2 linked regions of the Pseudovibrio sp. M1P-2-3 genome follow. The main gene of each other region encodes a partner of the protein of the gene in region 2 in a complex. Links are inferred from orthologs where the notes say so. Each region holds a gene or a part of one and is shown on either strand. Other genes may lie near its edges. The genes, in order: uvrB and P6574_RS04015.

Region 1 (3,594 bases), 110 kb from region 2 along the record:
CTGCGGACGCAGCCATATTCATATCCACGGAAGCTCTATTTGCCGCTCTATTCGGGATTATTTTCCTTGGTGAGCGCATCCCCCTAATCGGAATTGCGGGGTGCCTCCTCATTTTCACCGCTATCCTTATGACGGAGCTGGTTCCAATGTACTTCAGCCGCAAAACGCGCTTGGCAGCGAAAACAAGCCACTAGAACAAAACAGGCGGGGAACACAGACTTTCCCCGCTTAACCGTCGATGGTTCTAGTTTTTGCGATAGGTGCGCGTTCCCGGGCGCCCGCCAGTGCTGCGCCCTTTTGTCCTCGTTGCCCCAGCAGGCTTGGCCAGATCAGTCCCCGGTCCCATCTCATCCAGAGAAGGCCGGTGCACTTTCGTTCCTTTTGGAAGGTTCGCGGCAGCACCATATTTCTTCTCTCCTGCATATCCGCCTGACTTTTCTTCAACAGCTCTTTGACGGGTCATTGGATCGTCTGAAATCGCCAGCTCGGTTTCCTGAAGCCTTTTTATTTCATCGCGCAAGCGGGCTGCGTTTTCAAAGTCCAGATCAGCAGCAGCATCCCGCATCTGCTTCTCAAGATCTTCAATGTGGCCTTTAAGGTTATGACCAATGGTCGCGCCTTCTTCGGCGAAGCCTGAGTCGACCGTCACATGGTCCTGCTCGTAGACGCTCTCAAGAATGTCTCCAATAGACCGCTTTACACTTTCAGGCGTAATGCCATGCTCAACGTTATAAGCCTCCTGCTTTTCACGTCGCCTATTCGTCTCTTTGATGGCGCGGTCCATTGAGCCGGTAATTTTGTCGGCATACAGGATCACGCGGCCATCCACATTACGCGCTGCCCTACCGATTGTTTGGACCAGAGACGTTTCAGAGCGCAGGAAGCCTTCCTTGTCCGCATCCAAAATCGTCACCAAACCACATTCAGGAATGTCCAAGCCTTCCCTGAGCAGGTTGATACCAATGAGCACATCAAAAGCGCCCAATCTCAAATCACGAATGATTTCAATACGCTCCAGTGTATCAATATCCGAGTGCATGTAGCGGACACGCACACCGTTTTCATGTAAGTATTCGGTAAGATCCTCTGCCATACGTTTGGTGAGCGTGGTGACAAGTGTACGATATCCCTTTGCAGCCACCTCACGCACTTCACCCAACAAATCATCCACCTGTGTTTTGGCGGGACGAATGTCTATATCAGGGTCTGTTAGGCCGGTTGGGCGAATGACCTGCTCAGCAAACACGCCGCCACTTTCATCCATTTCCCAGCTTCCAGGAGTAGCGGAAACTGCAATGGTCTGCGGGCGCATGGCATCCCACTCTTCAAACCGTAAGGGCCGGTTGTCCATACAGGACGGCAGGCGGAAACCATATTCCGCAAGTGTTGCCTTCCGGCGAAAGTCTCCCCGATACATGGCACCGATTTGCGGGATCGTAACATGGCTTTCGTCTGCAAAAACAAGAGCGTTATCAGGTAGATACTCAAAGAGTGTCGGGGGTGGCTCACCCGGTGCCCGACCTGTCAGGTAACGGGAATAGTTTTCAATACCGGCGCACGCGCCCGTTGCTTCCATCATCTCAATATCAAAAGTACAGCGCTGCTCCAGCCGCTGCGCTTCCAGCAACCGCCCATGATTGTTCAGCTCTTCAAGGCGATGTTTCAGCTCGCTCTTGATTGACTTAATCGCCTGATTCAATGTGGGTTTTGGGGTGACATAATGTGAGTTTGCATAGAACTTGACCGATTCCAGATCTGCAGTTTTCTTGCCTGTGAGCGGGTCAAACTCAACAATACCTTCCACCTCATCCCCAAACATGGACAGACGCCATGCCCGATCCTCCAAGTGCGCTGGAAAGACTTCGATGGTGTCACCGCGCACGCGGAACGTTCCACGCTGGAAGGCCGCATCATTGCGCTTGTATTGCAGGGCCACCAGATCAGCCAGCAGCTGGCGCTGGTCAATGCGCTCTCCCACTTCCAGACCAAATGTCATGGCCGTATATGTTTCAACGGAACCAATACCATAGATACAAGAGACCGATGCCACGATGATCACGTCATCGCGCTCCAGCAGGGCACGCGTTGCCGAATGGCGCATTCGGTCAATCTGCTCGTTTATGGAGCTCTCCTTCTCGATAAACGTATCGGTGCGAGGCACATAGGCTTCCGGCTGATAGTAGTCATAGTAGGAAACGAAATACTCAACGGCGTTTTCTGGAAAGAACCCTTTGAACTCTCCATAGAGCTGGGCAGCCAAAGTTTTGTTTGGAGCCAAAATCAAAGCTGGGCGCTGGCTTTTTGCAATTATCTGCGCCATTGTATAGGTCTTACCGGAACCGGTAACACCAAGCAAAACCTGCGTTTTTTCGTCTCCACCCAGCCCTTCCATAAGGTCTGCGATAGCTGTGGGCTGGTCCCCTTTGGGCTCATATTCCGAGACCAGTTTGATGGGAACCCCACCCTCAGACTTTTGCGGGCGAGTGGGGCGGTGCGGAACCCATTCTCCCTGCTCATCATCCGCCCTTCCCTGCTCTATGAGCTTGGCGAGCGCCTGCACCGTTGCGGTTGCATCGGCAAAAGCTTCGTCCTTGGCTTTCTTCTTTTTCTTCTTGTTGTCCTTAACGTGTTTGCCCAGAAGCTTTTCAGCATCTTCCAGCGACATATCAAGACCGGCAATCGGATTCAGGCCACCTTTTGCCCGCTCCCTCGGTGTTTTGGCTGTCCCAATCGAAGTACCTCGCGCCGATTTAGCCGAACCATCTTTTTTAGCTGGTTTCGATTTTTGAGTGCTCTTTACAGACTTCGGTTTTTCGGGCTGGGCTTTTGCTTTCAGCGCCGCGATATCTTCCTCCTCTACATCAGCAAACCACTGCGAAATGCTGGCGGAGGTTGGAGCCCCTTCCAAAGCGGGTTGAGGTGCTTCTCCAAACCCTTCAGGGGGGGATAAATCAGGATTGGAAGAAGAATGTGAGTCGGGGGTATCTTTTTTCGTCGCCATATTCGGCACTATGAGCGGAAAGGGGATAAAAATAAAGTAGTGTTCTTGCTTCGTTCCAAAGGTTTCCTCTGGTGGAGTATTTGGGACACGGCAAGCCTATGAGTTAACGAGGTAAATTCCCACAAATGGTCATTTACGCAGAAATCTTGCAAGCTGTACTCAAACTGTACGCCCTGTGACCGATTTTGTACTCACAATAGAAAACCGGAGACGCAAGGCCCCCGGCTCTCAAAATTCTCTCAGAGAATTCGCAGTTAGAAAGAAAATGTCAAACGTGATGTCGCGATGAAGTTCCAAGAGGAATCGTAATCATAGGACGCGTAATTCTCGGTATCAGCGGATCCTGTTGTCGAGTCCTCACTCACATAGTTTCCATCACCTGACGTTTTGTAGATTGCACGACCACCTAAGGCGAACTGAACATGCTCGGTAATATCATAGGCGCCTCCAAGTGCAACTTGGTATGTATCGGAATACATATGCCCTATACCTGAGTCCCAGATAACGGCAGCTCCCATTGCGAACTGCTCATTGAACCTATGGCTTACTCCAGCCTGTACGGACCAACCATCATCATAGTTCAGCATGCGTTT
Region 2 (3,372 bases):
TGCGGGAGCTTTCCACCTTCCAAATGCGCACCAAGCCGTTCTTCCACAATCTGGCGTGCTTCATCTTCGGTGGATTCCAGAACAAGAACTTCAGCGGTCCAGATAGTCCCGTCTTTGGAACTTTCAAAAACGGCCACAGGAAATCCGTCATCCCCAAAGATCATCTCCATTTTATCGGAGAGTTCTTTTGCCTCTAATTCTGGTGCCGGAATTCTTACGCGAACTGTGGCCATTTTTTACTCCAAGATTGCTTGTTTGCCTTGGCATATAGCCTTGCGGGCCTGCGAACACCAGTAAAAAGAGGGGGCCAAAAATAAAGCCCCAGACTGCATAGAGTCTGAGGCTTTGGTCTTCTCAAAGTAGTGAACCGTTTTATTGAAACAGCCCACTGCTCTAACCTATTGTTTGGGCGCGTATCTTTAACCGAAAACCACCTTCCACTTCTCAGTGCTACGCTTTAGGCTCAAAGAAAAATCAGGCGGGATCTACAAACCCGTCCAGAACCTTCTTGAGACCCGCCTTTTCGAAGTCAACTGTGAGCTTATTACCCTCAATTGTCTCGATACGGCCATACCCGAATTTGAGGTGAAAAATACGCTCTCCCAGAGAAAAGGCAGAGGCCTCGGGGCTGATCGATTTGGCAACAACTTCCCCTTCAATGGTTTTTGGCCCAGCTCGCTGCGCGCGCCTGCTCTGGTTGCCGCCGTGATACTTGCCAGTCCCACGGCCACTTGCCTGCGCTTGTTGGGCCCGTTTCCACCCCGGGGTGGAATAGCTGTTGTTGAAGTGGTCTTGCCCGTCGAAGCGGCTGGCACCATAGCCTCCACCTGATCCCCGTTCGCCATAGCCCCCATAGGTGGAGTTCTGCTCCACAATTTCCACACTATCGGCGGGAAGTTCATCCAAAAACCGTGAGGGAATAGAGGATTGCCATGAGCCGTGAATACGCCGGTTGGAGGTGAACCAGATTTTCACCCGCTTGCGCCCGCGCGTTACGCCCACATAGGCAAGGCGGCGTTCCTCTTCCAAGCCCGCTTGCCCTGTCTCATCAAGTGCGCGCTGGTTAGGAAATACGCCCTCTTCCCAACCGGGAAGAAATACCGTGTCAAACTCCAGCCCCTTGGCGCTGTGCAAGGTCATAATGGAGACTTTGTCTTCCTGCGCATCATTATCCGTGTCCATCACCAAGGAGATATGCTCAAGAAAGCCCGCCATACTCTCAAACTCTTCCATGGAACGGACAAGCTCTTTCAGGTTATCCAACCGCCCAGGCGCTTCGGCAGAGCGGTCCTGACGCCACATCTGGGTATACCCACTCTCATCCAGAATGATCTCCGCAAGTTCCGTGTGGCTCATTGTGTCCAGCTGTAAACGCCAACTGTCAAAAAGATCCAGAACACCTTTCAAAGCGTTGCGTGCCTTGGGCCGCATTTCTTCTGTTTGTGTCAGCTCTGCAGCTGCCTGCATCAAGGGTATCTGGCTTTCACGGGCATATTCATGCACCAGTTTCAGCGTTGCCTCCCCCAAACCACGCTTTGGCTTGTTCACAATCCGCTCAAAGGCCAGATCATCGGTGGGGTGCATCATACAGCGGAAATAGGCCAGTGCATCACGAATTTCCATACGTTCATAAAACTTCGGACCACCGATAACCCGATAAGGCAGGCCTAGCGTCACAAACCGGTCTTCAAACTCACGCATCTGATAGGAGGCACGCACCAAAATAGCCATCTGGTTCAGATCATGCCCCTTAAGCTGAAGACTTTCGATCTCATCCCCAATGGCACGGGCCTCCTCTTGGGAATCCCAGGCAGAAGCAACACTCACCTTCTCTTCATCATCCCCCGTTTGATCGGTGAAGAGCGTTTTACCCAAGCGCCCCTGATTGTGGGAAATAAGATGGGACGCCGCCGAAAGAATATGGCTTGTGGAGCGGTAGTTGCGCTCAAGACGAATGACAACAGCACCGGCAAAATCCTGCTCGAAGCGCAGGATATTATCTACTTCCGCCCCGCGCCAGCCATAGATGGACTGGTCATCATCCCCCACACAGCACACATTGGAGTTCCCTTGAGCCAGCAAGCGAAGCCAGAGATATTGGGCGATGTTGGTATCTTGATACTCATCCACCAGCATATAACGGAAGCGGTGCTGATAGCTTTTCAAGACATCGCTGTGCTTTTGGAAGATGGTGATACAATGCAGTAGCAAATCACCGAAATCACAAGCGTTCAGGATGGACAGGCGTTCTTGATAAAGTTCATAGAGGCGCCGCCCCAGTCCATTGGCAAAGCCCTGCGCTTCTCCGGCCGACACTTTATCAGGCGTCAAGCCCCGGTTCTTCCAGCTATCAAGCAGACCTGCAAAGGTTTTGGCGGTCCAGCGTTTCTCATCCAGCCCTTCTGCCTTGATAATCTGCTTAATCAACCGCAGCTGGTCATCTGTATCCAGAATGGAAAACGAGGATTGCAGGCCAACGAGCTCTGCATTACGGCGCAGGATTTTCACACAAATAGCGTGGAATGTACCCAGCCAAGCCATACCTTCCACATTGCCGCCCACAAACGAACCGACCCGCTCTTTCATCTCGCGGGCGGCCTTATTGGTGAAGGTCACAGCCAGAATTTGACCCGGTGAGGCTTTCCCCATTGCTAGAATATGGGCAATACGCGTTGTAAGCACACGGGTTTTACCCGTTCCTGCTCCTGCCAGCACAAGAACAGGCCCGTCTATGGTTTCCACCGCCCGGCGCTGCTCGCTGTTCAAACCCTCCAGATAAGCAGGAGCGTTTGGCCGTCTTGCCGCCATGGCCCGCGCCGCTATTCCCCCTTCACGAGGCTGAGGGGTGGAGCTGTCAAACTGGGGGTCATGCGCTGCGCCTGTTTCAGGCAAGCGGGAAGAATTCGCCATAGGGCCTATCGCTTCTTTGGTCCACGCTGGCGGGAGGGGCCAGCTCGATTCATTATTTCTAAAGGAACAATATAGCAACAAAACGATGGAAGCGAGAGCCCCCCATAGCTCCTTCACACCCTATTATCCAAGACTACCTGTTTTTCTCTCTAAACTTTCCCATTCAGTTTCAGTGGAACTTAAGCATCTCCATATCCTGTCCTTGCCTCCAATAGCTCTCTTGTACAGGCTAAGTCAAAGAGCACCGCAGAACAAATACGTAGCTATAAAAGGTAGGTTCCAATGCTGCTTAATACGCCCTCTTTAACAAGTGAACTCAACAGAAGAGGTACACTTCTTGGATTATCATCACTCACCCTTGGCTCTCTACTTGCCGTAGCGGCAAAGGCGGATAGTACTGCCAACACAGCGCCAGATGCCTATATACCCAACACTTTAAAAATCGGTATGTTCTCTTTGGAA

Evidence for each region.
Region 1: the proteins of P6574_RS04015 (region 2) and uvrB are in contact, whole or in part, in a crystal structure (PDB 7EGT), measured with the Thermus thermophilus proteins. The link is inferred for Pseudovibrio sp. M1P-2-3 from one-to-one orthologs. Residues at the interface, in WP_096412145.1 of Thermus thermophilus: His654, Arg656, Phe657, Gln666, Asp668, Glu669, Lys680, Arg681, Leu682, Ser683, Lys685, Tyr686, Ala687; in WP_096411307.1 of Thermus thermophilus: Glu23, Leu25, Arg26, Asp27, Gly28, Glu29, Arg30, Phe31, Arg55, Glu326, Asp327, Phe328, Glu379, Ser382, Gln383, His398, Gly400, Arg401.

What each region holds. Positions count from the first base shown.
Region 1 is NZ_JARRCW010000001.1:757,665-761,258, reverse strand. The notes cover bases 45-3,321. They hold uvrB (excinuclease ABC subunit UvrB), read right to left. Parts: upstream 3,002-3,321; coding sequence 245-3,001; downstream 45-244. Other genes in these bases: P6574_RS03560 (OmpP1/FadL family transporter), read right to left, coding at 3,256-3,321; P6574_RS03570 (DMT family transporter), read left to right, coding at 45-194. In the rest of the region: more of P6574_RS03570, read left to right, coding at 1-44; more of P6574_RS03560, read right to left, coding at 3,322-3,594. UniProt on the Escherichia coli protein: The UvrABC repair system catalyzes the recognition and processing of DNA lesions. A damage recognition complex composed of 2 UvrA and 2 UvrB subunits scans DNA for abnormalities.
Region 2 is NZ_JARRCW010000001.1:868,965-872,336, reverse strand. What follows is about bases 193-3,247. They hold P6574_RS04015 (ATP-dependent helicase), read right to left. Parts: upstream 2,911-3,247; coding sequence 475-2,910; downstream 193-474. Other genes in these bases: P6574_RS04010 (DUF4142 domain-containing protein), read left to right, coding at 3,193-3,247; P6574_RS04020 (50S ribosomal protein L11 methyltransferase), read right to left, coding at 193-233. Outside these bases: more of P6574_RS04020, read right to left, coding at 1-192; more of P6574_RS04010, read left to right, coding at 3,248-3,372. UniProt on the Escherichia coli protein: A helicase with DNA-dependent ATPase activity. Unwinds DNA duplexes with 3'-5' polarity. Translocates on single-stranded DNA with 3'-5' polarity. Initiates unwinding more efficiently from a nicked substrate than double-stranded DNA.